DNA from 3 places in the Actinoplanes sp. NPDC049802 genome. Region 3 is predicted to be linked to each of the others. Evidence: riboswitches for the same ligand, from Rfam matches in the RefSeq annotation. Region 3 holds a riboswitch; each other region holds the start of a gene.
The links. A riboswitch is a leader RNA that binds a small molecule or an ion and turns the genes downstream of it on or off. The one in region 3 is predicted to bind cobalamin.

Region 1: it holds a riboswitch for cobalamin, as region 3 does, so the genes downstream of both, AB0I88_RS11510 (AAA family ATPase) here and AB0I88_RS37725 (CbtB domain-containing protein) in region 3, are expected to answer to the same signal.
Region 2: it holds a riboswitch for cobalamin, as region 3 does, so the genes downstream of both, AB0I88_RS03875 (ribonucleoside triphosphate reductase) here and AB0I88_RS37725 (CbtB domain-containing protein) in region 3, are expected to answer to the same signal.

The regions. Positions count from the first base shown of each region.
Region 1 is NZ_JBFAMR010000012.1:27,113-36,819, forward strand. It holds gene AB0I88_RS11485 (hypothetical protein) at 1-258, shown strand, start outside; gene AB0I88_RS11490 (EAL domain-containing protein) at 268-2,598, opposite strand; gene AB0I88_RS11495 (universal stress protein) at 2,628-3,422, opposite strand; gene AB0I88_RS11500 (citrate synthase) at 3,596-4,879, shown strand; gene AB0I88_RS11505 (gluconokinase) at 6,375-7,943, shown strand; cobalamin riboswitch at 8,147-8,273, shown strand; partial or broken gene AB0I88_RS11510 (AAA family ATPase) at 8,329-9,707, shown strand, end outside.
Region 2 is NZ_JBFAMR010000003.1:261,398-271,104, reverse strand. It holds gene AB0I88_RS03900 (S-methyl-5'-thioadenosine phosphorylase) at 1-132, opposite strand, end outside; gene AB0I88_RS03895 (YqgE/AlgH family protein) at 254-802, shown strand; tRNA gene AB0I88_RS03890 (tRNA-Ala) at 895-967, shown strand; gene AB0I88_RS03885 (hypothetical protein) at 1,266-1,472, shown strand; gene AB0I88_RS03880 (anaerobic ribonucleoside-triphosphate reductase activating protein) at 1,610-2,269, opposite strand; gene AB0I88_RS03875 (ribonucleoside triphosphate reductase) at 2,266-4,068, opposite strand; cobalamin riboswitch at 4,189-4,394, opposite strand; gene AB0I88_RS03870 (glycoside hydrolase family 6 protein) at 4,728-6,092, shown strand; gene AB0I88_RS03865 (hypothetical protein) at 6,190-9,516, opposite strand.
Region 3 is NZ_JBFAMR010000103.1:12,504-22,210, forward strand. It holds gene AB0I88_RS37670 (sigma-70 family RNA polymerase sigma factor) at 448-942, shown strand; gene AB0I88_RS37675 (hypothetical protein) at 948-1,565, shown strand; gene AB0I88_RS37680 (nuclear transport factor 2 family protein) at 1,788-2,309, opposite strand; gene AB0I88_RS37685 (hypothetical protein) at 2,244-2,435, shown strand; gene AB0I88_RS37690 (hypothetical protein) at 2,585-2,722, shown strand; gene arsM (arsenite methyltransferase) at 2,774-3,610, shown strand; gene AB0I88_RS37700 (methyltransferase domain-containing protein) at 3,689-4,270, opposite strand; partial or broken gene AB0I88_RS37705 (AraC family transcriptional regulator) at 4,357-5,177, shown strand; gene AB0I88_RS37710 (TIGR03086 family metal-binding protein) at 5,174-5,746, opposite strand; gene AB0I88_RS37715 (suppressor of fused domain protein) at 5,805-6,293, opposite strand; gene AB0I88_RS37720 (S8 family serine peptidase) at 6,290-7,432, opposite strand; adenosylcobalamin (AdoCbl) riboswitch at 7,533-7,682, shown strand; gene AB0I88_RS37725 (CbtB domain-containing protein) at 7,691-7,885, shown strand; gene AB0I88_RS37730 (CbtA family protein) at 7,876-8,613, shown strand; gene AB0I88_RS37735 (histidine phosphatase family protein) at 8,610-9,146, shown strand; gene AB0I88_RS37740 (GNAT family N-acetyltransferase) at 9,160-9,624, shown strand.

The sequences.
Region 1 (9,707 bases), on a different contig from region 3:
TCGATCGAGGAGGCGGACGGCAAGGTCTTCTTCGACATCTGCTCGTACAACGAGGAACGCAACCAGCTGCCCCGGATGATCGCGCTGGTGCTCAGCCGGGCGGCGTCCTGCGGCCGGGCCCAGCCGACCCGGCTGGACGCGCAGTCGTTCTGGATGTACGAGTTCCCGAAGGACGACATGCCGTTCCGTCGCGAGGAGCGGCGCGGGCTCGCCCGCCGGCTCGACGGCCAGCCGGAACGGCGGACCGCCCGGATCTGACGGTGGACCTCAGTTGGGCCGGCGGTGCCGGCCCGACGGGTTCGAGAAGATCTCCGGAACGGCCGGCCCGCGCATCACCACGTCCCGCCAGCGCTCGGCGAACTCGGCGGCCGGGACCGCGGCGCCCCACAGCCAGCCCTGGCCGTTCACGACGCCCACCGCGTACAGCGCCTCCCGCTGCAGCGGCGTCTCCACACCCTCGGCGATCACACTCAGGCCCAGCGCGTGACTCATCGCCACCACGGCGCGGACGATCTCGTCGTCCTCGTGGTTCACGCCGAGCCCGGTCACGAACGACCGGTCGATCTTGACGCCGGTGACCGGGAACTTGCGCAGGTAGCCGAGCGCAGAGAACCCCGTTCCGAAGTCGTCGACCAGCAACTTCACCCCCAGCTCACGCAGTTCGAAGAGGACCCGTGAGGTGACGCTGGATCCGTCCACCATCACCGACTCGGTCATCTCCAGGGCCACACAGTGCGGGGGTACGCCGTACCGGACCATCTCGCCGGACACGATCAGCGGCAGCTCGGGATCGCTGAGCTGGCGCGGCGAGACGTTGATGGACAGGTAGAAGTCGTCGTGGACGGTGCCCTCCGAGCGCCACACGCCCAGCTGGCGGAGGGCCTCCTTGCGTACCCAGGTGCCGATCGCGTTGATCAGCCCGGCGTCCTCGGCGATCGGGATGAAGGTCATCGGCGGGATCGCGCCGCGTTCCGGGTGCATCCAGCGGACCAGCGCCTCGGCGCCGACCGGGATCCCGGTCTCCAGGCGCACCAGCGGCTGGTACGCCACGTGCAACTGCTCCTCGGCGAGCGCCTGCCGCAGCGCCACCTCCAGCTCGATCCGCTCGCGCACCTGGGCGTGCATGCTGGTGTCGAAGATGGTGGACCGGCCCGGCCCCTCGGCTTTGGCCCGGTACATGGCGGTGTCGGCGTCACGCATCAGCGCCTCGGCGGTGACCGCGGCGTTGGCCGGGTCCGACTCGGCGTGGGAGATGCCGATCGACGCGCTGATCACCACGTCGTGATGGCGGACCGGGAACGGTTTGGCGAAGCAGCCCCGGATGTCGTCGACCAGGCGCAGCGCGTCGCCCTTCTCCCCGATGAAGGCGAGCAGGAACTCGTCGCCGCCGACCCGGGCCACCGGGATGCCGTGCGGCACCCCGGTCCGCAGCCGCCGGCCCACCTCGATCACCAGCTGGTCGCCGGTGTCGTGGCCCCACGAGTCGTTCACCCACTTGAAGCCGTCCAGGTCGAGCATGTAGACCCAGACCCGGTCGTGCCCCTCCGGCTCGACCACGGTGACCAGGCGTTCGATCTCGGCCGACATGGACTGCCGGTTGGGCAGGCCGGTCAGCGGGTCGTGGGTGGCCTGATGCTCCGAGCGCAACTGGGCGGCGACCTGGGCGCGGACCGCCGCGATGGCCCGCACCAGCAGCAGCGCGACGATCACCGCACCGGTGATCGCGATCAGCATCCGGCTGACGGCCGACCGGGCGCCGGTGGTCAGCAGCAGCGCGAACGGCACGGCCAGGGCGGGCAGCAGCAGCGACAGGCGCGGCCAGGACCAGGCCTGGGCGGGCAGTTTGGCGGCCCGGCTCATCTCCACGACGGACGGGTGCGTCGCGGCCACCGCCAGACTGGTGTACGCGATCAGATAAGGCAGGTTGAGCAGCGGCGACGCGTAGATCTTGCCGCTCACGCCGTAGATCGCGTAGACCAGGTCGCCCGCGGTGAGCGTCGAGATCATGACGATCAGCGCGATCAGGCTGACCGGCCACGTCTTCGCCGTGAAGGTGAGGTTCACCAGCAGCATCAGAAGCATCACGTCGAACAGCGGATACGTGCCCTGGATGGCCGACAGCAGCGCGTCCCGGCCGGGAATCGCGGCGGCCGGCAGGGCCAGCAGCAGCGTGCTCGCCGCGCCGGCGGCCAGGCTGACGATCAGGCCGTCCACCACCGCGTGCCGGTCCAGGCTGCCCCGTCTCTGCAGGAGCACCAGGAGGAACGCGCCGAGCATCAGATAACCGCTGAACGAGGCGACGTCGGCGAGCAGCGGCCACGGCATCGGCCGCTCGGTGACCGAGGGCCGGATCAGCACGCCGATCATGAACAGCAGCGCGGCCGTGCCCATCAGCCGCCAGGCCGCCGGAGGCTCGGCGCCCCACCGTGGTGGCCCGGCGAAGCATGCCACCACGGTGAGGATCGCGAAGATGGTGAAGGCGGCCGTACCGACGGTCGTTGACGGGAACATTCCGTAGAGCACTGTGGCGATGACGCCGCCCACGGCGATGAACTGCCATTGCCGTCGGGCGAGGCCGGGCGGGAGCACCGATCGCACCGGGCATTCCTCCCGTACAGCCCGAAGACCTATGTGTGGGCCAACGGTAGCAATTCGGGCACCGTGTTACCGGGCTTCCTGAAACCCGGCGGCCCGTGCACGAAGACCGCCGGGCATCCGCCGCGCCGCAGCACCTCGGCCGCGACCGAGCCGAGCCGGCCCCGGGCGTTCGTCCCCCGCGGCCCCAGCACGATCAGTCCCGCCCGCCGTGACGCGCGGACCAGAGCGGCCGCCGGACTGCCCGCCAGCAGCTGCGGCCGTACCCCGGCCGGCGGCTCCGGGCCGAGCACCTCGTCGAGAACCGGCCGGCCGGACCGTTCGCCGGCGTGCACCACGTGCACCGGACCGCCCTGGCGCCGGGCCTGCTCGATCGCGAAGCGCAGCACCAGCGCCGAAAGGGGCGACCCGTCCACCGCCGCCAGCACCGGTCCGCCCGGGGGCCGGTCGCTCCGGGCCACCGCCACCGGGCACCAGGCCCGCGCCACCACCTCGGCCAGGCCGTTGCCGCCGAGAACCAGAAGCGTGGAACTCCTGGCGAGACGCAGCAGGACACGTCCTGGTGGACCATCCAGGAGTTGACCACGCGCGTCAACCCCTGGTGTGGAACGCTGGGCGATGGAGACCGCCTCCTCGACGGCACGCGAGGCGGCCCGGCGTGCCGGGGCGTAATCGGTGGCGCCGGCCTCCGCCCACGCGAAGGCGTGCACCACGGTCAGGGCGCGGCCACGGGAGCGGGCCTCCCGGGCGGCGAACCGTACGGCGGCCGGGTCGGCTGCCGTGCCGTCCACTCCCACGACGACGGGTCCCTGGGCCGGGATCTGCATGGGTCCTCCTGTAACGGAGTCGCAATATACCGACCATTGTCTATGGCGCAACGACCCATACGTACTGGTGACCAATGCCTCAACAGGTGGCCGCCTGATGACCCATTCAGCTTGAGGGTTTACGGTAAACGACAAAATCTTTGGGACATCTGCCGGTGAAGTGAGGGAAATACATGACGGATGTCAAGCTCGACCACCCCGGTGGTCAGTTGTCGATGGCGGTCACGAAGGCCGTCGACGGTCCGGGCGGCATCGACGTCAGTGCTCTGCTGAAGGAGACCGGTTACGTAACCCTCGACCAGGGGTTCGTGAACACCGCGTCGACCAAGTCGGCGATCACTTACATCGACGGTGACCAGGGCATTCTGCGTTACCGGGGTTACCCGATCGAGCAGCTCGCCGAGAAGAGCACCTTCCTCGAGGTGTCGTATCTGCTGATGAACGGTGAGCTGCCGACCACCGCGCAGCTGCGGGACTTCGCCGACAAGATCCGGGTGCACACGCTGCTCCAGGAGGAGATGCGCACCTTCTTCTCCAGCTTCCCCCGTAACGCTCACCCGATGTCGGTGCTGTCGTCCGCCGTCACCGCGCTGTCGACCTTCTACCAGGACGCGCTCGACCCCCTCGACGAGGAGCAGGTCGACATCTCCGCGATCCGGCTGATGGCGAAACTTCCGACGATCGCGGCGTACACCTACAAGAAGTCCATCGGCCACCCCCTGCCGTACCCGGACAACTCCCTCGACTACGTCGAGAACTTCCTGCGCCTCACCTTCGGCCTGCCGACCGTCCAGTACAACGTCGACTCCAAAGTCGCCAAGATCCTGGACATGCTGTTCATCCTGCACGCCGACCACGAGCAGAACTGCTCCACCTCGTCGGTGCGCCTCGTCGGCTCGGCGCAGGCCAACCTCTTCGCGTCCGTCTCGGCCGGCATCAACGCCCTCTCCGGCCCGCTGCACGGCGGCGCCAACGCGGCCGTCCTCGAGATGCTCGAGCAGATCCGCAAGGAGGGCGGAGACGTCACCTCGTTCGTCACCCGGGTGAAGAACAAGGAGAAGGGCGTCAAGCTCATGGGCTTCGGCCACCGGGTCTACAAGAACTACGACCCGCGCGCCGCCATCGTCAAGAAGGCCGCCCAGGAGATGCTCTCCACCCTCGACAAGCCGGACCCGCTGCTGGAGATCGCCTTCAAGCTCGAGGAGATCGCCCTCTCCGACGAGTACTTCATCTCCCGCAAGCTGTACCCGAACGTCGACTTCTACACCGGCCTCATCTACAAGGCCATGGGTTTCCCCACCGACATGTTCACGGTGCTGTTCGCCATCGGCCGGCTCCCCGGCTGGATCGCCCAGTGGCGCGAGATGATGACCGACCCGGCTAACAAGATCGGTCGCCCCCGGCAGATCTACACCGGCTCGCCGGTCCGCGACTTCGTCCCGGCGGACCAGCGCTGACGTTTTCCTCACCCCGCGTCGCCCCGTCGATCTCAGGCGGGGCGTTTCGCTTTTTGAAGACCCTTTCCGGTACGCGGCGGACCGTTATCAATCATTTCCCCGCCCCGAAAGAATGCGCGATCTTCTGCCGCTCCATCCCTTGCCGCGCCCGCCGGGCTGTGCGTGCGGAGCCCGCTTCGCTCCGCGCCGGAACGCACGCCCGCCTGTCCCCGGCGAAGTGCCCGCACAACCGTGCCCCGGACAGAGCCGTGATCCACTCCAGCCGGCCGTGAGTGCTGCCTCACGCTTGCTGAGTCAGCTCTGGCGGCCGGCCGGAACACTTCGGCCGGCCGTCAGAGTCGGCTCAGGACGTTCGAAAGAGCGCTGACTGCTGGCCGAATCGCCCGCCCCGCCCCGCCCCGCCTGCATGCCCGCCGGGCGGGCGGGGGCGCACAGCGCACCGATGGTGGGCCCCGAGCACCGCTGTGACACTCGTGTGTGCCCACGCCGGGCCCCGCGTGCGTGCCGAATCACTCGGCCCCGTCTGCCCGCCGGGCGGGCGCCCACAGCGCACCGACGGTTCGCCCTGTCGCCCTGGGTGCGTTCGTTTCTGAGGGAGGTCGGCGAGGAGGCCCGGCCAGCAGCAATGACATCCTCCGGCCTCCGCCGACGGCATCATCCATGACCGCCACTTGCGGCGCTGACCAGGCGAGACGCGGGACCACCGCAACGATCATAAGTTCGCAGCTCACTCAGAAACGAACGCACCCGTCGCCCTGGCGCCCTGTCGCCCTGGCGTCCGGTGGGCGGAGGGCCGGCGTGCAGGGCGATGTGTGCTCGGAGAACGCGACACCCGTACTGGGTGTGACGACACCCGTTGCGGGTGTCACGTCTGCCGAACACAGATAGCCGAGATCCGTGTTCGTCTCCCCGGACGGGGATCCGTTCCTGCGTGCGCTGCCAGCCGGTGAACGTGATGGTGATGGCGTGTGACGGCCGGCCGGTGCCGCACGGTGGAGTTCACGGGGCAGCGTCAGCGGCGATCGCCGGGGAGCCATCGCGGCCGGCCGGGTCGTTTCGCCGGTCTTGCTCAGGGACGAGCGCACCGTTCACGCAATGCCGTCCACATGCGCAACCGCCGCAACGGACGGGTCTTCACCGGTCGCCGATCACTGGTCGCCGGTCATCGAATCCCTGATCCAGGTCCGGTTTCTGCTACCCGGCACCCGCGTCGTGAGGCCTGGCAAAGCGGGGCCGGACCGGATATGCGCTGGTAGCGAGCCTTGATTGATAAGCCAGCAGGGATGCTGCCAACCAGCCGCACAGAGACCAGCCACTGAGCGGACAGTCCAGGCCCCGGAGGTTCCCGGCGGGGATGTAGCCACCGCCGCCGCCGTGAGGCCGGCATGTCGCGGCCCGCATGGCGGACGGCGTGGGCGGGGTGTTCGGCGGTCCGCATGGCTGCTGCGGTGGGTGGGCATGAGAGGGTCGGCTCAGGGCGATCGGGAGGCGAAGCATGGACGTCGTGATCGGGATCGACACCGGGACCACCGCGACCAAAGGGGTCGCCGCAGGCCCGGCCGGTGAGTTGCGGGCGCTGACCAGCGTCCACTATCCGCTGTCGGTGCCCGGCCCCGGACGCGCCGAACTGGACCCCCGGCAGCTCACCGGTGCCGCCCTGAAGGCCCTCACGGACGTGGCCGCCGACTGCCGTGCACGCGGCGACCGGGTGATCGCGGTCAGCCTCAGCACGTTCCTGCACGCGCTGCTGCCGATGGATGCCGCCGGCGAACCGCTCGGCCCCGTCGTGACCTGGGCGGACGGCCGCTCCGCCCGGCAGTGCGAGAAGATCGTCGCGAGCGGGCCGGCGAAGCGCCTCCAAGCCCGTACCGGAACCCCGGTTCACCCGATGTCCCCGCTCACGAAGCTGGCCTGGTGGGCGGAGGAGGACCCGGAGACGCTTCGCGGCACTCCGCGCTGGGGCGGCGTCAAAGAGATGATCGTCGCCGCGCTCGCCGACGCCCCGTTCCTCGTCGACCTGTCGATCGCCTCCGGCACCGGCCTCTACGACATCCACTCCCGCCGGTGGGACCCGGAGGCCCTGGAGATCGCCGGGGTACGCCCCGGGCAGCTCGCCGAGGTCGTCCCCACCACGCACGCGCTGCGGCTGCGTCCCGAGGTGGCCTCCGCGGCCGGCCTGTCCCCGGACGTGCCGCTGATCATCGGCGCCGCCGACGGCCCGCTCGCCAACCTGGGTGTCGGCGCCACCCCACCCGGTGTCGCGGCCGTCTCCCTCGGCACCAGCGGCGCTCTGCGTACCGTCGTGGACCGGCCCACCAGCGACGAGGCCGGACGGCTGTTCTGCTACGCCCTCACCGAGGATCGCTGGGTGATCGGCGGGGCGGTCAACAACGCCGGGTCGGTCGTCAGGTGGGCCGCGCAGAGCCTCGCCGCGGGCGCCCCCGGAAGCCCCACCACCGAGGGGGAGGACGCCGACGACCGGGACGCCGCCCTGCTCGCCGAGGCAGCCGGGGTTCGGCCCGGCAGCGAGGGCCTGCTCTGCCTGCCGTACCTGCTCGGCGAACGGGCGCCGTGGTGGCGTCCCGGCATGCGCGGCGCGTACCTGGGGCTGCGCCGCGAGCACTCCCGCCCGCACCTGGTCCGCGCCGCCGTCGAGGGCGTCTGCCAGCAGTTGGCGCTGGTCCGCGACTCGTTCGATGCCGAGGGTTGCACGATCACCGAGATCCGGGCGACCGGCGGGGCGGCCGCCTCCGAACTGTGGGTGTCCGTGCTGGCGTCCGCCCTCGACCTGCCGGTGACGGTCGCCGACGTGCCCGAGGGCACCGCGCTGGGCGCCTGCCTGCTGGCCCGGCACGCGGTCGGTGAGCTGCCCGATCTGGATCGCGCCGCCGAACTCGTGCCGACCGGCCGTGCCACCCACCCCGACCTGGACGGCGCGGCTCTCTACCGCCGCCTGCGCCCGCTGGTGGAGCGTTCCGCCCTGGCCGTGCTCGACGTCGTCGCCGAACTCGACCGCCTGGCCCCCGAGCCGCTCCCGGCCACCGAGAAGGCCGTCCGTTCCTGATCCGCGAGGCCGTCGAATGGGCCCGGTGCCCGCGGGGATGCTGATACAGCCGGGCACCGCATCGCGGTGTCACCGCTTCACCCCTGGGCTCGGGCAGGACGGCGGGCCACCGACCCGGAGACCGGGCATGACACGCGGTGCCGTGACGGACCCCGCGTTGACGGGTGACCGGCGGTCGGGAAGAGTGACCGGCGAGCGGTAGGGAGGAACCCGGTGCGAGTCCGGGACGGTCCCGCCACTGTGACCGGGGAGCGACCCGCGTGTTCGGCCACGGCTTCGAGGGGGAGCCGGAAGGCCGCGGGAGACGTCGATCCGGGAGTCAGGAGACTCCGGCCGCTCGCGTCGACCGACGAGCGGGCGTGGACACCCGCCGGAAGGGATCCTGGTGACTACTCCGTACCCGTTCTCGGCCGTGGTGGGCCTTGACGATCTGCGCCTGGCGCTTCTGCTCACGTCGGTCTCACCCGCCGTCGGCGGGGTGCTGGTCCGCGGCGAGAAAGGCACCGCCAAGAGCACCGTGGTACGGGCTCTCGCCGCCCTCCTGCCGCACGTCGGTGTGGTGCGGGGCTGCCGGTTCGCCTGCGACCCGGCCGCGCCCGACCCCGGTTGCCCGGATGGTCCGCACCCGTCCGGCGGTCCGGCCGCGGCCCGGCCGGCGAGTCTCGTCGAGCTGCCGGTCGGCGCGACCGAGGACCGGGTGGTGGGCACGCTCGATCTGCAGCGCGCGCTCAGTGACGGCGTCAAGGCGTACGAGCCGGGCCTGCTCGCCGCCGCGCACCGCGGGGTGCTCTACGTCGACGAGGTGAACCTGCTGCCCGATCACCTGGTCGACCTGCTGCTGGACGCGGCGGCGATGGGCCGGGCGCACGTCGAACGGGACGGCGTGTCGGTCAAGCACGCGGCCCGCTTCCTGCTGGTCGGCACCATGAACCCGGAGGAGGGCGAGCCCCGGCCGCAGCTCGTCGACCGGTTCGGCCTGGTGGTGAACGTGGCCGCGCCCCGCGACGCCCGCCAGCGTGCCGAGGTGGTGCGCCGGCGGCTCGCCTACGAGGCCGACCCGGACGGGTTCGCCGCCCGGTTCACCGAAGCCGAGTCCGGGTACGCGGCCCGTATCGCCGCCGCCCGCGCCGTCCTCCCGTCGGTGGTGCTCCCCGACGCCGAACTCGACCGCATCGCCCGCGTGTGCCTCGCCTACGGCGTCGACGGCATGCGCGCCGACATCGTGGTGGCCCGCTGTGCCGTGGCGCTGGCCGCGTGGCACGGCCGCGACCGGGTCACCGCCGACGACGTACGCGACGCGGCCCGCCTCGCCCTTCCGCACCGTCGCCGCACCGATCCGCTGGACCCGCCCGGCACCGACGAGCAGAAGCTCGAGGAGGCCCTGGCCGAGGCCGAACGCCAAGCCGATCAGGAACGCGCCGACCAGGAACGCGCCGACCAGGAGCGATCCGACCAGGAACGCGCCGACCAGGGCCGGGCGGAGGACGGCGACCCGGACCCGGACACCGATCCCGACCCGGGCGACGGCCCCGGCGGCGGAGGCCCGGCGGACGACACCCCGCGCGACGGCGGCGGGCCGTCCGGAGCATGCCCACCCCTCGGGGGTACGGAGGAGCACACCCCCACAGACGCGGACGGGACCGCCCAGCCGGAGAAGGCGGGCGCGGTCGCGGCCGCCGGTCAGGCCTACCGCACCCGGGCGCTCCGCATCACCGCCCGTGGCGAGGGTGGCCACGCCGGCCGCCGTTCCCCGGCATTCGCCCG
Region 2 (9,707 bases), on a different contig from region 3:
GGCGATCGTGATCCGGTCCGAGGGGCGACCATACGGGGTGTCGACCTCGTGCTCGGTGGCGTGATCCAGGAGCGCGTACAGCCCCGATCCGCCGATGACGCCGATCTCTGCTGCCGTAGGTGGCGGGTTCATGTCCAGACCTTATCGAGGGCCGGAATGCCAGGCTAATGTGCTGGCATGGCTACGTCGACGGGACGGCGGTAAACACGTGTTCGGTGAGCAGCAGCGGATCGGAGGCCGGTCGGTGGAGTCGATGACCGGTCGGCTGCTCGTCGCCACACCCACCCTCAAGGACCCCAACTTCGACCGTACGGTCGTGCTGCTGGTGGCCCACGAGACGGGTGGCGCGCTGGGTGTCGTGCTCAACCGCGCGACCGAGGTTCCGGTGGCCGAGGTCCTCGGCGCCTGGGGCGAGCTGGCCGGCGACCCGGCGGTCCTCTTCGAGGGCGGGCCGGTGCAACCCGAGTCGGCCATCTGCCTCGCCCGGACCCGGCCCGAGGTGAAGAAGCGGCTGTCCGGCTTCCATCCGGTGAGCGGCGCGCTCGGCACCCTCGATCTCTCCGCCGATCCGGAGCGCATGCGGGAGAACGTGACGGGCATCCGGGTCTTCGCCGGCTATTCGGGATGGTCGGCGGGCCAGCTGGAGGAGGAGATCGCCTCCGGTTCCTGGTTCGTCTTCGACGCGCTGCCCGGCGACCCGTTCGTCGAACGTCCCGACGACCTCTGGGCGATGGTTCTGCGCCGGCAGGGCGACATCCTGGCCGCTGTCGCCCATTTCCCGCCGGACGTCTCCCTCAACTGAGGGGGGTGCCGGAAGGGTCGCCGTAAGGGTGTGTAGTATTTCCAGCGTGCCCGAGGGAAACAACGGGGACAAAGTAGGTAGAAGTGCAGCAAGGGGCTGTGGCGCAGCTGGTAGCGCACCACACTGGCAGTGTGGGGGTCAGGGGTTCGAGTCCCCTCAGCTCCACCCCAAGAAACACCCGGACTGAAGTCCGGGTGTTTTCGTTTTGTGCCAGATCACCTCTCGGCCTGCGTCCGAGCCGTAATGATCAATGCATCCAGGGGCGCGGCCGTCGTGCTGGAGGCGGTGACCGCGCCCGGGGAGAAGAACGCCTGCCCGGGGTCGACCCGCTGTCCCGGCATCAGCGTGAGCGAGCCCTCCAGGTTGTCAGGCCCACATGCGGTTCCTGCCCGGCTCTCGGTGGTGACAGATCGGTCAGCTTTCGAGAAGCACCGGTGCCGTCCACACCCCTAGCGTGGCCGGCATGAACAAGTGGATCCGGCAAATTCACCGCTGGCTCGCCGCCACCTTCACCGTGACGGTCATCGCCACCACCGTGGCCCTCGCGCAGGAGGATCCGATCTCCTGGATCGTCTACGTGCCGCTGCTGCCGCTCGCCCTGCTCTTCTTCTCCGGCCTGTACCTGTTCGTGCTGCCGTACCTGGCGAAACGCGGGGCGGCCGCCCGCTGAGGCGGCCACCGGTACCGCCTCGGCCGGGGCCATCAGCGGCACCCTCTACCGCGATCCGGTCAGCGCCGTGGCGCGCCGCGTTCGGGCCCACCCGAACGGGCGCCCGGGCCACGGCGCTGTCCGGATATCCGGCCGCGTCAGGCGGGCCGGTATGCGAAGGAGCCGAACTGGGCGTGCAGGTCGGCGAGCAGCGGTGGCGCGGGACCGTCGCCGGCCGCCGGGCGGGCGCGCTGGATCGCGTACGAGCGGACTCCGGCCCGCGCCAGCAGGCCGGCCATCTCGGCCACCGCGTCGTCGTCCGTCCCCTCGTCGACCGTGGTGCGCACCTCGTAGGCCACCCCGGACTCCAGGACCAGCCGTAGCGAGGCCCACGCCCGGTCTGCGGCCACCGCGGAACCGGTCACCGCTGGGTACAGTCGCGGCAAGGCCTTGATGTCCAGCCCCACCCAGTCGACCAGCGGCAGCAGCGCGGCCAGCCGTCGCGGGTGGGCTCCACCGGTGTGCAGCCCGACGTCGAATCCGATCTCGCGTACCTCGTGGATCGCGGGAAGCAGAGCGGCCTGCATGGTCGGCTCTCCTCCGGAGAAGACGACTCCGTCGAGCAGGCCCGCCCGGCGCCGCAGCAGTTCGGTGACGTCGTCCCAGGACACGGTGGTGGCCGTGCCTCCCGGGATGAGTTGCGGGTTGTGGCAGTACCGGCAGGTCCACGGGCAGCCCTGGCAGAACACCGTGGCCACCAGCCGGCCCGGCCAGTCGCAGGTCGACAGCCGGCTGAGACCGCCGATACGCAGGCTCACGCGACCGGCTCGCGGAAGGAGAGCCGCTCCTCGTGCTCGCTGCGCTTGCCCGCGTTGAACGAGGACACCGGGCGGTGGTAGCCCATCACCCGGGTCCATACCTCGCAGGTGGCGCCGCAGGACGGGCAGTGCGGCCGCTCGCCGGTGAGGTAACCGTGCGCGGGGCAGATGGAGAAGGTCGGGGTGATCGTCACGTACGGTGTCCGGAAGTTCTCCAGTGCGCGTCGGACCAGCTTGGCGCACGCCTGTGCGGAGCTGACCCGTTCACCCAGGTAGAGATGCAGCACCGTGCCGCCGGTGTATTTGACCTGTAGTTCCTCCTGGCGTTCCAGTGCCTCGAACGGGTCATCGGTGAAGCCGACCGGCAGTTGCGTGGAGTTGGTGTAGTACGGCGCGTCCGGTGTGCCGGCCTGCAGGATGCCGGGGCATTGCTGTCGGTCGGCGCGGGCGAATCGATAGGTGGCGCCCTCGGCCGGGCTGGCCTCCAGGTTGTACAGATTGCCGGTCTGCTGCTGGTACTCGACCATCTTGCGGCGGGTGTGATCGAGAAGCCGCAGCGCCAACGCCTTGCCCTCGCCGGTGGTGATGTCGTGCCGGTCCGCGGTGAAGTTGCGGATCATCTCGTTGACCCCGTTGATCCCCAGCGTGGAGAAGTGGTTGCGCAACGTGCCGAGATAACGCCTGGTGTACGGGTACAGCCCACCGTCGATGTGGTTCTGGACCACTCGCCGCTTGATCTCCAGGCTGTCCCGGCCCAGGTCCAGCAGTTCGTCCAGGCGGCGCAGCAGTGCCGGCTCGTCACCGGCGTAGCGCCAGCCGAGCCGGGCGCAGTTGACGGTGACCACGCCGAGCGAGCCGGTCTGTTCGGCGCTGCCGAACAGACCGTTGCCGCGTTCCAGCAGCTCGGTCAGGTCGAGCCGGAGTCGGCAGCACATCGAGCGCACCTGGTTCGGCGTCAGGTCGGAGTTGATGAAGTTCTGGAAGTACGGCAGCCCGTATTTCGCGGTCATCGCGAACAGCCGCCGGGCGTTGTCGCAGTCCCAGTCGAAGTCGGCGGTGATGTTGTAGGTCGGGATGGGGAAGGTGAACACCCGGCCCAGCGCGTCGCCCGCGGTCATCACCTCGATGAACGCACGGTTGATGAGGTCCATCTCGGACTGTAGTTCGCCGTAGGTGAACGGCATCTCCCGCCCGGCGATCTCCGGGATCTCGTCGCGCAGATCCTCCGGGCAGACCCAGTCGAAGGTCAGATTGGTGAACGGCGTCTGGGTGCCCCACCGGGACGGGACGTTGAGGTTGTAGACCATCTCCTGGATCGCCTGGCGTACCTCGTCGTAGCCGAGCCGGTCGACGCGGACGTACGGCGCCAGGTACGTGTCGAACGAGCTGAATGCCTGCGCGCCGGCCCACTCGTTCTGCAATGTGCCGAGAAAGTTGACGATCTGTCCCAACGCGCTGGACAGGTGTCGTGGCGGCGCCGATGTGATGCGGCCGGGCACCCCACCGAGCCCCTGTTCCAGCAGCATCCGCAGGGACCATCCGGCGCAATAGCCACCGAGCATGTCGAGGTCGTGCAGGTGCAGGTCGCCGTGACGGTGCGCATCCGCGACCGCCTGCGGATAGACCTGTGACAGCCAGTAGTTGGCGGTGACCTTTCCGGACACGTTGAGGATCAGCCCGCCGAGTGAGTAGCCCTGGTTTGCGTTGGCCTGCACCCGCCAGTCACTGCGATCCAGATACTCGGCGACGGACGCGCCCGCGTCGATCAGGGCCGGGCGGGTGTCCATTGTCTGTGTCACGACTGCTCCTCATTGCGGACGGCGGGCCGGGTACGCGGCGAGGCCGGACGCGAACCGGCCACCGAGTCGACCGGGAGCCGTCCCGCGGCCCACCCTCGAGGCCACGAACCACCACGCGGACGGACCGCGCGGACAGCGGGCAGGTCTTCGGACTCGTGGGCGTTGTTGCACGCGCCTACTGGCCGTCGCTTCCCAGGCTCGCGCCCAGTGCTCGTGACGGCGGTCGTTCCCACTCACCGCTGCGGGGCAGTTCCGGATTTCACACCGGATTCCCTCTTACGACGACCGATCGGATGATCAGCCGTACCAGCTGCAGCGGACACCATATATCGGCCCTCAAGCTTTGCACCAAACCACATGTTGTGTGGCGGATGATCGGGACCTTGTACCTGGGGCTGCTCTCCGCGCCGCTTGAGCGATGTTTCCCCGTTTCGGGGGCGGCGTGCCGCCTCGAGCTCCTGCGCGAGTCGGCGGTACTCCACCGAGTCGCCGAGGGTGGGCGACATCGACATCGACCACCACGTCGCGGGGTGGAAGTGCTGAGCGGAGCCGCACCGCGGGGCTGCGCCATGGGTGCGGTCCGGCTTGTGGTGGCACGGCCGGGGCGTTACCTTGGGAGCGCTCCCACACTGCATCCCTCATCCCCAGGAGTGTGGCACGTGTCCCCATCCCGACCCAAGATCATGGCGGCCGCCGTCGTCTGCGCGACCGCGGTCGCCGGCGTCTGGTTCGCCACCGGCACCGCATCGGCCGGCGCCATCTCCGGAACGCTCTACCGCGATCCGGACACCCCGGTGGCTCGCTGGTTGCAGGCCAACCCGAGCGACTCGCGCAGCACGGTGATCCGCGACCGGATCGCCAGCCAGCCCGCCTCACGCTGGTTCGCCAATTTCAACGTCTCCACCATCCGCAACGAGGTGTCGTCGTACGTCGGCGCCGCCAACGCGGCCGGGCAGATCCCGGTCCTGACCCTCTACGGCATCACCAACCGCGACTGCGGAGGCGCCAGTTCCGGCGGCGCGCCGGACCTGACCCAGTACCAGAACTGGATCAACAACGCCGCACAGGGGCTGGGCGGGCGGACCGCCGTGATCGTGCTCGAACCCGACTCGATCGCGCTTCTGACCTGTCTGAACAGCTCCGAGATCGCGGCCCGTAACCAGGCCCTGCGCACCGCCACCCGGACGCTCAAAGCGGCCAACCCGAACGCCAAGGTGTACCTGGACGCCGGGCACTCCACCTGGAACAGCGCCGCCGAGCAGGCCTCCCGCCTGGCCGCGGCCGGTGTCGCCGACGCCGACGGCTTCTACACCAATGTGTCGAACTTCAACCCCACCACCGCCGAGGCCGCCTTCGGGCGGTCGCTCATCAGCGCGCTCAACGGTCGGGGCATCACCGGCAAACGGCAGGTGATCGACACCAGCCGGAACGGCGGGGCCAGCGGCGACTGGTGTGGTGACGACAACACCGACCGCCGGATCGGTCAGTATCCGACCGTGAACACGGGCGACGCCAACATCGACGGCTACCTGTGGGTGAAGCCGCCGGGCGAGGCGGACGGATGCCGGTACACGGCCGGTTCCTTCCAGCCGGATCTGGCCTACAGCCTGGCGAGCTCGGCGACCAACCCGCCGCCCTCCTCGCCGACGCCGGGAACCAGCTCGTCGGCCAGTTCGTCGCCGTCGTCCTCGCCCAGTTCGTCGCCGTCCGGATCTCCGCCGGTGATCGGGTCGTGCGCCGCCACCTATCGCACGACGAGCTCGTGGCAGGGCGGCTTCCAGGGTGAGGTGACCGTCCGGGCCGGCGGCAGCGGCACGGCCAACGGCTGGACGGTGACCTGGACCCTCGCCTCCGGACAGTCGATCAACCAGGTCTGGGGTGGTGTGCTGACCGTTTCCGGTTCGACCGCGACCGTGCGCAACGCCGACTGGAACGGCAGACTGCCCGCGGACGGCAGCACACAGTTCGGGCTCATCGGCTCGGGCAGCGCGGGGACACCCGTCCTCACCTGCACCGGGCGCTGATCCTTCCGGCCGGGCGCGGGGCAACCCACGCCCGGCCGTTCGGGTCAGCGCGGTGTTCCGGCCGGGCGTGGGAGAACCCACGCCCGGCCGTTCGGGTTCAGCGCGGTGGGGTGATCCCGAGGGTGCCGACCAGCTGGGCACGGAACTCCGTGCTCGCCAGGCGCGCCGCCTCGACCCGTGCGGCGTCGACCCGTGCCGGCATGTCGAGACGCGCCGACGGCTCCTCGTTACCGGCGGTGGCGGCGAACTTCTCGATCGCCGCCAGACCCGCCTCCGCCCGCGACACCCCGGCGGCGCGGCGGGCGTCCAGACGCTCCGCGTACCAGGGGGCGTCCAGAACCGACTCGCGGGTGAACAGGGCCCGGAACTCGGGGGAGTCGAGGTCCCAGCCCTCCGCGGAGGTCCCGTGGGCCATGATCTCCAGCAGCGCCCGCAGCGGCGGGATCGCCAGCGAGACCGTGCCGTCGGCGAAGTATGACCGGGCGACCCGCTCGTGGGTCTTCACGATCGTGTCGACCGAGTCGACGAACACCTGCATGTCCTGAAGCTCCGGGCGGAGCATCTCGGCGGTGAACACCGTGTCGGGGTGCAGGAAGATGCGCGCGAAGTACTTCACCGCGAACCGCTCGGTCATCCGGAAGCCGAGGCGGCCGGCCCGGACCGTGCGGCCCTCGTACTCGAAGTCGGCGATCTTCTCCATCGCGCCCTCGGCGATCAGGTTCGCCGCGTCCCGCTCGGCGGGGCTCATGCGCGAGAACAGCTCCGGTACGAGCAGCGAGAAGTCGTGTTCCACCTTGACCCGCGGCCCGATGTACCCGGCGGCAGACACCCAGCCGTCGTAGCCGGTGAGCACGAACGACAGCAGTGCCGCGTTCAGGTCGATCACCTGCGGCAGGGCGTTGAACGGGCCCTTCGTCATCGCACCCTCCGAGCCGGCGCCCGTGGTGGACGGCGACTTACCGGTCATGGAGGCGATGAACTCCATGAACAGCTCCGGCAGCTCCATGAAGTGCAGCGGGTTGTACGAGCACAGCGGAGGGATGCCGTTCTCCGGCGGGTTGTTGCGCCGTCCGGCCGCCACCACGTCGACCGGCAGGATCAACGGCGCGTCGGCCGGCAACCGGCGGGCCAGACGACCGGCCAGTTCGGCGATCGCGGTGCCGCGGGCGTTCGTACGGTCGGGGCGCTTCTGCAGGTAGCGGGGGTTCTTCGAGGGCTTGCCGTCGACCAGTCGCGGGTGTGCGGAGCTGACCGCGAACGACGACCCGTCCTCCTGAACGCCGCTGAGCAGGCGGGCCATCGGCTCGGTGAACGCGCTGAAAGCGACCGGGTCGCTGACGATCGCGGCGACGTCGTCCTTGGTCAGCGGCTGGAAGTTGGACAGGAACACGTCCGGTCCGGCGATGTCGAGCTCGGCCTGCCGGTCGTAGCCACGGATGATCGCGTCGTCCGGGCGCTGGAAGAGAAGGCCCTCGCAGTTCTCGACGATCTTGTAGGAGCGGTTCGGGTCGAGGCCCAGCCGGTCACCGGGCACGACCGTCGAGGCGGTGATGTCGTCCTGCGTCTGGACCTTCACCGCGGGGGAGAAGTCGTGACGCAGGCTGAACAGGCGCCAGGAGCCGTCGGCGTTGAAGCCCATCCGCAGACGGTTGACGACCACCTTCTTGCCGTCCAGGCGCAGCCGGGTGCCCGAGTCGCCGTCGACCTCGACGACGCTGAAGTGCCCGCGCCAGTCCTCGCCCCACTCCGGGCGGTACGCGTGCTTGACCACGTACAGCAGCCGCTTGACCCGCAGCGGCACGCTCTCCAGCCAGGCGTTGTACTCGGCGGTGTAGTCGGGCGACGGGGTGAGGAGCTTGATCACCGAGCCGATGGAACGCTCGGCGGACAGGATGCCCCGGGTGTCGACGCCGTTACGAGCCGAGTCGGCGAAGCGGTGCGAGAAGTCGTGCCCGATCAGCTCGGCGACCTTGTCCATGTCGCCGTCGAGATCCACGGCGTGCTCCGCACCGACGACGATGGCGTCGGCGATGGCCTTGGAGATCTCGGACTTGCCGCCGCCGGAGACGGTGGCCGGCTTGTGGCACGAGGTGGCGGTGGGCACGGTGCCGATCAGCGTCCACGCCGTACGGTCCTGGCGGTTCTGCGCCAGCTCCACCCGGTAGCCGCTGGGCGTGAGATAGGTGGTCCCACCCTGGAGCGGGATGCCGGCCGCTCCCTCGTCGCCCTTCCAGGTGATCTTCAGGTCGCGCAGCGAGAAGCGCGCTCCGGCGGGCACCAGGACGACACCGTCGAGCTGGCGGTCCAGCGCGTGGCCCTCCGGCTGGAGTGCGAAGCGGTCCGGGCTGAGGGCGAGCACGTCGGCCAGCGGGGTGTTGTCCGGGTCGGTGTACTCGTGGCCGAGCTGGTAGCTGGGGAAGACCAGCGCGCCACCGGCGTGCTCCTCCTCGCAGTTGCCGAACAGGTTCGCCGAGTAGGAGATCTGGGTCTTGATCTCCTTCTTGCAGTATCCGAAGTAGGTGTCGGCGATGACGGTGACGATCACGCCACGGTCGTCGCGGGCGCAGACCTTGAACGCCCGGCCGCCGTTGTACCTCTCGTCCTCGTTCTCCCAGCACATCCCGTCGCGCTGCTGCCGCTCGGTCGCCTCGCTGACGTGGGGCAGGCCGAGTTCCTTCTTCGTCACCCCGGTCAGGTGCGGGGCCAGGATGATGCAGCCGGTGTGCCCGGTCCAGGTGGCGGGCTCGAGAGAGGCGTCGTTCTCCGGCAGGTACGGGTCACCCTGGTTGCCGAAGATCGACTCGACGAAGTCGAGGTTGGCCACCAGGCCGCCGGGCACGATGAAACGGGTCTCCATGCGCTTCTCCCGGACGATGCCGGGCACCTCCGGGGAGACCAGCGGGCGCATGTAGAGAGAAACGAAGCAGGACGCCGGCCGGGACTCCGCCGAGGTGTAGGGGAGCATCATGTCGACGGCCGGCGGCTCGAACGCCTTCGCGAGCAGGCGGGCGAACGCCGTACGGGGAACGGCGATCTTGTCGTCCGGGATCGGCAGCCCGTCTTCGGCGATGTGGAAGACGCCGGCCGTGGTGCGCCGGTCGGTGGCCGGGTTGTGCAGGACCCCGTTGGCGACGCGGTAGCTGCTCAGCAGCGGGGAGACGTAGCTGTCCGCGCCGTACGGGAACGACAGCTCCCGGGCCATGCCGGGCTCGTCCAGCACGAGGGTGCGGCGGGGCAGGTGCGGCTGCTCGCCGGTGTCGGACAGGTAGTCGTCGAGGAACGCCTGGATCCGGGCGTCGGCGGCGCAGAGGCGATCGGACAGCCGTCGGCTGAGCTCGCGCTGACGGGCGAGAACCGGGCGTACGAGTCGGGCGGCCGGCGTCTCCTCGAAGGCGGCGGTGAGGGGTAGCCCGAGTTGGGCCAACCGGAGATTGATGGCGGCGCTGGGTGTCCCTGGGGAGCTACCCGGACGCGCCGAATTGAGAGAGAAAGACATCGGATCTCCTCGCCAGCTTGATCTGAAACGCGGGCACGTCAACGATGACGACGGATGAACTGGACCTTATGGACCTTGCGTGTGTCCGGACCAGAGGCGCGACAACCCCTACCAGCAGG
Region 3 (9,707 bases):
CGACCGGTCTGCGGGCCGAGAACCGCGGCAGTCGGTTGTGTCGTGCCCGTTGCGCACCGCCTCACGCAGCGCCCGCAGCAACTCCGCGAAACCCCGGTCCATGCTCCCGCACGCTACGCCGCACTGGAGACCGGCGACCCGGCCGGGCAGGGAATTGGCTACGCGAATATTCGCAGGTAGAGCCGGTCATGGAAGTGGTCCACAAGGGTGCGTCGTCCACGTTGCACCGCGGCCCGCAGGGCCCCTGACCAGCCTTAGCAAGATCGTCAGTCGACGGTTGTACCCGCGCGACCCGCCTTCCGGGCTGAGCATGCACGGCGGCGCTCACCCTCGGGGACCCGGCAGCGTCTTCCGTGACGGTGAACGGCGATGCCGCCGGTTCGTGGCCGGCAGCCGGCGGGTTCTCGTTCAGGTAAGCGTGTGGTGGCCGTCTGGCGTAATAACGGTGTGGAGCATCGACAGGCGCAGTTCGCCGCCTTCTACGAGAGTGCCCGCGACGACTGCGTGCGGGCGGTGACGGCGTCGCTCGGCAGCCGGCAGGCGGCCGAGGAGGTCGTGGCGGAGGCCTTCGCCCGCGCCTGGGCGCGCTGGCCGCGGGTGGCCGAGCATCCCTCGCCTCGCGCGTGGGTGGTCCGCACGGCGCTCAACATGCACGTCTCGTGGTGGCGCCGATGGCGCCGGGAGGTGCTCACCCCGGATCGGTACGACCAGCCGTGTCACGACGATCCGCAGGCGGCGATGCCGGATTCGGCGATGATGGCGGCCCTGCTGGCGCTGCCGCCGCGCCAGCGGCAGGTCGTCGCGCTGCGCGTCTTCCTGGATCTCGACAGCAGGGCCACCGCCGACACGCTGGGCATCGCCCCCGGAACGGTGACCGCCCACCTCGCCCGCGCGACCCGCGCCCTGCGAGCACATCTGACAGCCGTCACCGAACGGGAGTGAATGCCGTGCCGGACGATCACGATGACCTGTACGCCCTGGTCCGCAGCGACTTCGAGGCGGTGCGGCTGCGAGCGAGCCTGGACGACGTCGCCGCCCGGGGCCGGGTGTTGCGGCGGCGCCGCAACACGGTGACGGCGAGCCTCGCGGCGGTGGCCGCCGTCTGCGGCCTGGCGCTGACCGTGTCGCCCGGCGCCGAGACCGGCCGGCCCGCGCCGATGAACCTTGCGGCGTGGTCGGTCGAGTCGGCGCCGGACGGCACCGTCGTGCTGACCATCCGGCAGCTGACCGACGCCGACCGGCTGAGCGCCGCGTTGAGGGCCGCGGGTGTGCCGGCTGTCGTCGAGTTCGAGCGGATCCCTCCGGAGGCGGACGCGGTGGGATGCGCCGAGAACGATCAGCCGTCGTTGCCGCAGCTGCACGACGTCATGGACGCGGCCGGGGAGATCCGCGACGGCGAGCGTGTCTTCACCATCCGGCGCGACCGGATGCCGTCCGGCACGAGCCTGCATTTCGTGCTCTTCGAGGGCCGTGCTCGCGACGGCACTGTGCAGCGCACCGCCCGTACCGGCCTCGTCGAGGGGACGCCGCTGCTGTGCAGGCCGTCGTGGAGCACCGGAGAGTAGCGGTGTGGCGGCGGCCATGCACGCTCAGCCCGGCGGCCGCGCCGCCGGGCGCGGCCCGGCAGCCGGGCCGCGCGGCTACCGAACCGGATCAGCCTCGCCCGTACCACAGAACTGGATCTTGATCTGGTGAAGCGAGCGGCAGAGCGCATCCGGCTGATCTCAGGTCCCCGCCGCTTGCCGGCTGCCGGTTGCGCGGCCGGACGGCGCCTTGGCCGAGGGCTTTCAGGCGTCGGCCAAGGCGGCTGCGAGATCGGCCGTGCGGCCCAGTAGCCGGGCGGTGGCGATGGGGTCCATGTAGTCCTGATACGACACGATCTCGCCGTCGCGGACCCGGATGACGCCCAGCGCCCGGAACCGGTAGGCCTCGCCGGTGCCGGTCGAGCGCCCGTAGTGTTCGATCTCGGTGACGACCACCTCGGGATCGCCGGTGTCACGCACGAGTGCGTCGACGCCGTCCATCTCGAACAGTCGCCGGGAGCCCGGTGTATTGCCGAAGAAGGCCCGGATCGCCTCCCTGCCCCGCAATTGGTGTGGCTGGCCCGGCAGGGCGAACGGGTACTCCAGGACGCCGTCCTCGGCGAACAGGTCGGCGAAGACCACGTTCTCACCGGCCACCATCCGCCGGACCTGCTCCACCACATCGTGTGGGCTGCGCCGAGCGCTCAGGCCGCGGGCGCCGTGCGCCCGGACATCACCGCCGCCGATCTCATCACACTGCTGAAGAGCCTGCTCGTGACCGTGCACGACAACCCGGATCCCGGGCGAGCCGAACGCATCCTCGCTGTCCTGACCGATGGGCTGCGGCCGTCACCGGCAACCCGCCCGAACACGGCCGTCGCTGCGACGACGACCCGGCCCGGCCCGGCATGACGTCTCGAAAACGCTGGAGATGATCCTCGATACCCGGCCGGGACCGGCGGCTCCGGTATTTCGACATGCGTCTAGCTTGACGATCATCGAAACAAGTGCCAGTCTTGTTTCGACACCCGTCAAGACAGCCTGTCGGTGAGGAGACCACCATGCTGCTGCGCATCCACCGCCGCACCCGCGACGACGCCGTGCGATTCTGCGACGCCTGCGCTCAGGTCAGCACCCGCGCCGAACGCCGCTACCAGCACACTCGCGCCACCCCCATCACACTGGGCCGGCTCGGCTGAGCACCGCGCCCGGCCGTCCCGCCGAGCACCCGAAAAACGAGGAGAACGACCATGACAGAGCAGAACGAGACCGGCGACGTCCGCGAGCAGGTCCGGGAGAAGTACGCGGCGGCCGCCCGCGCCGTCACCACCAACGGCGACGGGTGCTGCGGCCCCGCGCCCACCGCGCTGCAAACCGTGGGCGCGAGCGGCACCGACCCGTTCGGCGCGAGCCTGTACACCGACGCCGACCGCGGTGAACTGCCCGCAGACGCGGTCACAGCGTCGCTGGGCTGCGGCAACCCCACCGCGGTGGCCGACCTCAACCCCGGCGACACCGTGCTGGACCTCGGCTCGGGCGGCGGCATCGACGTGCTGCTGTCGGCCCGCCGGGTCGGCCCCACCGGCAAGGCCTACGGGCTGGACATGACCGACGAGATGCTCGAACTCGCGCGCCGCAACGCGGCCGAGGCCGGCGCCGTCAACGTCGAATTCCTCAAAGGCCAGATCGAGCAGATCCCACTGCCCGACGCCGCCGTGGACGTGGTCATCTCCAACTGTGTGATCAACCTGTCCACCGACAAGCCCGCAGTCTTCGCCGAGACGTTCCGCGTGCTCAAGCCCGGCGGCCGCCTCGGCGTCTCCGACGTCGTCGCCCAGGACCACCTCACCGCTGAACAGCGCGCCGAACGCGGCGGCTGGGTCGGCTGCGTCGCCGGCGCCCTGTCGATCAGCGAATACCGCACCGGCCTGGAGACCGCCGGGTTCACCGGCGTCACCATCACGGCGACCCACGACGTCGCCGACGGGATGCACTCGGCCATCGTCAAGGCCACCAAACCGGCCGAGGCCCGCCCCTGCTGCACCACCACGCAGGAAACCGCCGCCGCGAGCCAGAACAGCAACTGACCGCCCGTACCCGCAACCAGGCCGCCGGCCACCCTCCGTCCGCCGGACGGGGATGACCGGCGGCACGGCGCGCCCCGGCTACGCGGGCGCCGCGGCGGTGAACAACGAGTAGCCGCCGAACCGCCACGCCCGCCCCCGGCCGGTCACCGCCACCTCGACCAGGCCCGCGCCGGTGAACGCGCCCGGCGCCAGAGCACCCCAACGCCCATGCCCGTCCAGGTCGGCCACATGCAGCCGCCCGCCGGGCCGCAACACCCGCACCACCTCCCGCAACGCCCGGTCCCGGCCGGCCTCGTCGAGGTGATGCAACATCAGCGACGACAGCACCACGTCGAAACCACCGCCGGCGAACGGCAGATCACCCGCATACGCCTGCCGGAACTCGATCACCGCACCGGCACGCCCGGCCTTGCGGCGCGCCCGCCGCAACGCCGCCGGGTCCGGGTCGATACCCACCGCCACCACCCGCGGACCACGGCGCGCCTGCGCGGCAAGCAGATTCCCGGTACCGCAGCCGATCTCCAGAACCCGCTGCCCGGCCCGCAGCCCGGCCTGCTCGAGCAGCCGCTCATGCAACCGCCCGGCCCCGGCCAGCCGGCTCAACGGGTCGTACAACGGCAACAGCCACGGCTTACCGGCAGCCGGCACAAAATCGGCCATCACACACTCCCCTATGACGGGATTCGCCTCGTACCCTCAGCCTCGTGCCCGCCACCACAAGCCACAACAGCGAAAACACGGCACCGATGCGACGTTCTTCGGTCCCGCTGGTCGGCTTCGCCCGCCGGCCCGGCCACCCCGCCGTGGCGACCGCCCGGCTGCCGCGCCACGACCTGCCACCGGCCGCCCACGCCCACGACTTCCTCGTACTGTTCTACGCACACACCGCCGCCGACGACGTCCTCATCGACGACCACCGCTGGACCGTATCCGCCGGCGACCTGTTCGTGCTCGCCCCGGCCAGATCGTCGCCTTCACCGCAACCCCCACCGCCGCCACCGACGGCTGGATGGTGTGGTTCCCCGCCGACACCGTCCGCGCAGCCCACACCCCGTGGCGCTCCCACCCGCTGCTGTTCCCGTTCGCCACCGGAACCGACCGCCCCCAACGGCTGCACATCGCCCCCGGCGACCGGCCCGCCTGGACCGCCCGGTTCACCGCACTCGACACCGAACTGTCCGAACGCCGCGACGGCTACCCCGAAGCCGCCCTCGCCCACCTCACCCTGCTGCTGGTCGCCGCCGCCCGGCACACCACCGGCCAACTGCTCGCCGCCGTCTTCGACGTCATCGAACGCCGCTACCCCGAAACCCTGTCGCTGGCCGACGTCGCCGCCGAACTCAACCTCACCGCCGGGCACCTCACCACCGTCGTACGCCGCAAAACCGGCCGCACCGTCCAACAGTGGATAACCCACCGCCGGCTCCAGCAAGCCCGCCACCTGCTGACCGAAACCGACCTACCCGTCGCCGCGGTCGGCAGACGCGTCGGCTACCCCGACACCTCCTACTTCATCAAACGGTTCCGCGCCGAACACGGCCTGACCCCCAGCCGATGGCGCACCTAACCGGCCGGCACCCACGACGGATCACGGCCCGTCAACGCCAGCAACGCACCGAACCGGCCCTGCTCGGCACCCACCACGACCGGCGGCCCGAACGCACCCATCTTGCGGCCCATGTCCCCCATCGAATCCAGGAACTCGGCCGTCGGCGGCAACAACGCCGGATCCACCTCGTACGGCTGCCCCGTCGCCAGCGCCAGATCCCAGCCGTGCACCACCAGGTCGACCACCATCATCAAACCCAGCGTCCGCTGCGGCAGCCCCATCCCCGGCGACACACCCTCCAGCGCCTGCGGCTGCGACCACGCCGCCACCATCCGCCCGGCCTCGACCGCGAAACCGTCACGCCACCCCGGCGTCAGAGCGTCCGGCGTGACACTCCAGTCGACCTCCCGCCGAACCGCGACCGACTGAAAATTACGAACCACCTGAAACAGATGGTTCAGCAGATCACGCACCCTGAACTCGGCACACGGCGTCGCATGCCCCAACTGCTCGTCACGGACCCCCGCGACCAGAACCGTGACACCGGGCACGACCCGCACCAGCAGATCACTGATCTCAGTAGACATCCGCCCAGCCTACGAACAGCCACCGGCACCGGTCACCGCCCCAACGGGTGACCGCCGGTCACGCCCGCAACGGATCCGTGACCATCAACGGATCCTCGGCGATCTCCACCGACCCGTCCGCCTCCGCCGCCGTCACCCCCACCAACTGCAGAAACCGCTCACCCAACTGCGGATCCGGCACCAGAATCAGCACCGTCAAACCCGTGTCCGGCCCATCGGTGTACGGAAACCCCGTCACCGGCGCACCCCAGTCGATCCACTGACCGTCCTCCACCACACCGTCCAGCGTCGCCACATACGCCGCCACCCGGTCCAGCAACACGAACGGCCACTGCGGCGGCCGCACCTCAGCCCCACGCGCCACCCGCACCGTCAACTCGAAACCGAACCGCTCACCCAGCCCGTAACTCACCACATGCCAATGCCCGGCCGCCGGATACGCCGACGCCGCCCGCACATGACAACCCTCCACCGGATACGACACATGCCACGGCTGCTCCAGCGGATACAACCGGCCCATCGCCTCGGTGACAGCCTCCCACCTCATCCCCGCATTCGATCATGACCGGCCCGCCAACCGCGACGACGGCCCCGCCCCACCACCACAGCGACCAGCCCCGCCAACACCGCCAACCCGAACCCACCGGCAGCGAACCAGCCCGCCCGCACCCACTCCGGCGAACCCCCCGCCGCCGGCGCCACCGCCACCACACTCGGCACCGCCGCCACCACCGGCCCCGCCTCCTCCGTCAACGCCCGATACGGATTCAGCAACCCGAACCCGTACTCGTCACTGCGCGCACCCCCCGGCGCCGGATCCACCGACCGCAACAACCGCCGAGTGATCTCCGCCGCACTCTCCCGCGGAAACCGCTCCCGCAGCAACGCCACCGTCGCCGTCACGAACGGCGTCGCGAAACTCGTCCCCTGCGCCACCGTATGACCAGCCACCGGCGACGCCACCGTCACCTTGTCCCCGAACGCCACCACATCAACATGCTCACCCACCTGCGAATACGACGCCCGCACACCATCCGCGCCGACCGCACCCACCCCGATCACCCCCGGATACGCCGCCGGATACGCCAACCCCGCCGCCGGACCGTCGTTACCCGCCGCCGCCACCACGATCACCCCGGCCGCCACCGCATCCGCGATCGCCGACCGCACCGCCGCACTCTCCCGCGGCATCACCAGCGAAATATTGATCACCTGCGCCCGGCCCGGACCCGCCGCCCACCGAATCCCCTGCGCGAACGTCCGCGCACTGCCACCCGCAGCAACAGCCGCCTCGTCAAGATCCTGATGCTCACTCACCCGCACCGGCACGATCGTCACCCCCGGCGCCAGCCCCTGCACCCCGGTGCCGGCATCCGCACCCGCGGCGATGATCCCCGCCACCCCGGTCCCGTGCCCCACACAATCACGGCGCCCCGCGAACTCGTCACGCAGCAGATCACGGCCCGCCACCACCCGCCCCCGCAACTGCGGATGCCGCGCATCGACACCGGAATCCACCACCGCCACCCGCACCCCGGCACCCGTCGCCAAACCCGCCAACCGCCCCGGCGCATAAGCCTTCAACTCCGCCGGCACCGCCGCCACCACCGGACTCGCACCCACACACTGCGCCGCCCACACCGGCGCCGGAACCGCCACCGTCACCGCCACCACGAACCCGGCCACCACCGCCGCCGACCACCGCACCACACACCCCCGCACCCCGTAGACCGGCGTGGATGCTACCGGCCGCCGGTTGTGCCCGGCCCACCCCGGCCGATAGGTTGAACCCACCAATCTGCGGTGCGCTGAGGGAAATCCGGTGAAAATCCGGTGCGGTCGCGCCACTGTGAGCCAGCCCCGACGGGCCGGTGAGTCAGGACGCTCACGCGCCGCAGGCCCCATCGAACGGGACGCGTCATCCCGCAGGAGGTTCATTCCGCCATGCCCAAGGCACAAGCGCTCACCACCCCCGGCATCCCCACCAAACTGCTCGCCACCGCGGCCGGCTTCACCGGCATCATGCTGCTGCTCGCCTACCTCGTCGCCTTCGACCAGGGCACACTCTCCCAATCCGGCATGTACCTGCACGAACTCATGCACGACGGCCGCCACCTGCTCGGTGTCCCGTGCCACTGACCGCACCCGGCTACCTGCGACTACTGATGCGAGGCCTGCTCGCCGGCCTCATCGCAGGCCTGCTCGCCGGCGCCTTCGCCTACCTCATCGGCGAACCGCACATCAACGCGGCCATCGCCATCGAAGAAGCCACCACACCCGCCACCGGCGAACAGCCCCTGGTCTCCCGCGACGTCCAATCCGGCCCCGGCCTGCTGCTCGCCACCGGCCTCTACGGCGTAGCCCTCGGCGGCATCCTCGCCACCGCCTACACCATCCTGCGCCGCCACCTGCACACCGGCAGCGACACCACCGCCGCCCTCGGCCTCACCGCGGCCGCCCTCACCGGCATCGTCCTGGTGCCCTACCTCAAATACCCGCCCAACCCACCCGCCGTCGGCGACCCGGCCACCATCAACCAGCGCACCGCCGCCTACCTCGCCGCCCTCACCCTCGGCCTCGTCGCCGTCTGGGCCGCCGTCCTCGCCGCCCGCACCCAAACCCACCCATGGGCCCGCGCCACCGCGGCGACCGGCGCCTTCCTGACCGTCGTCACCATCGCCCACACCCTCCTACCCACCTTCGACGAAGTCCCCGCCGACTTCCCCGCCACCCTGCTGTGGAACTTCCGCATCTCCTCACTGGGCACCCAAACAACCCTGTGGCTCACCCTCGGACTCGCCTTCGCAGGCCTGCTCGCCCACCTCAACCGGCACACCCACACACCGCAGCCCGCCACCACCGGGTGACCGAACTCCGGCTCATCGCCACCGCCCACACCCCCGCACTACGCCGGGCCGTCTTCGGCGGCGACGACCACCTCGACGAAGCGGGCCGCAACGCGGCCCGCTTCCTCCACATCCCCACCCGCGGCCCCTGGACCTGCGCCCCCACCCACGCCGCCCACGAAACCACCACCCTGCTCGGCGGCACCCCCATCACCGACGAAACCCTCGCCGACCCCCACTACGGCACCTGGACCGGCCACACCCTCGACCAGATCGACCCCACCGACCTGCACACCTGGCTCACCGACCCCACCGCCACCCCCCACGACGGCGAATCACTGACCCACCTCCACACCCGCGCCCGCACCTGGCTACACCACCAAACCCAGCCGGCACTCACCGCCGTCGCCCACCCCATCACCATCCGCGCCATCCTCACCGCCGCCCTCGACCTGCCCCCCACAGCCATACGGCGCCTCGACGTCGCCCCCCTGACCATCACCCGGCTCACCCACCACCGCGACGGCTGGCACCTGCACCTGCCCACCGGCTGACACAATCACCGGCATGGCCCTGCGCATCACCGTCGACGACCTCACCGGCCCCGACATCGCCGCCCTCCTGCAACAACACATCGACGACATGCGCGCCACCAGCCCACCCGAGAGCAAACACGCCCTCGACCTCGACGGCCTCCGCAAACCCAACATCACCGTCTGGACCGCCCACGACGGCCACCACCTCGTCGGCTGCGCCGCCCTCAAACAACTCGACCCCACCACCGCCGAGATCAAATCCATGCGCACCGCCGCCACCGCCCAACGCCGCGGCGTCGCCTCCACCCTGCTACGACACCTCATCACCGAAGCCCGCACCCGCCACTACACCCACCTCTACCTCGAAACCGGCAGCGCCGACTACTTCACCCCCGCCCGCACCCTCTACCAGAACTTCGGCTTCCAACCCTGCCCACCCTTCGCCGACTACCGCCCCGACCCCCACAGCGTCCACATGCTCCTCACCCTCTACTGAGCTTCCGGGGTTGAGGTCACTCTCATGTCCACATCGCCACTTTGGGTGATTCCTGACGGTTCGGGGCTGCTGTCTATTTAGGG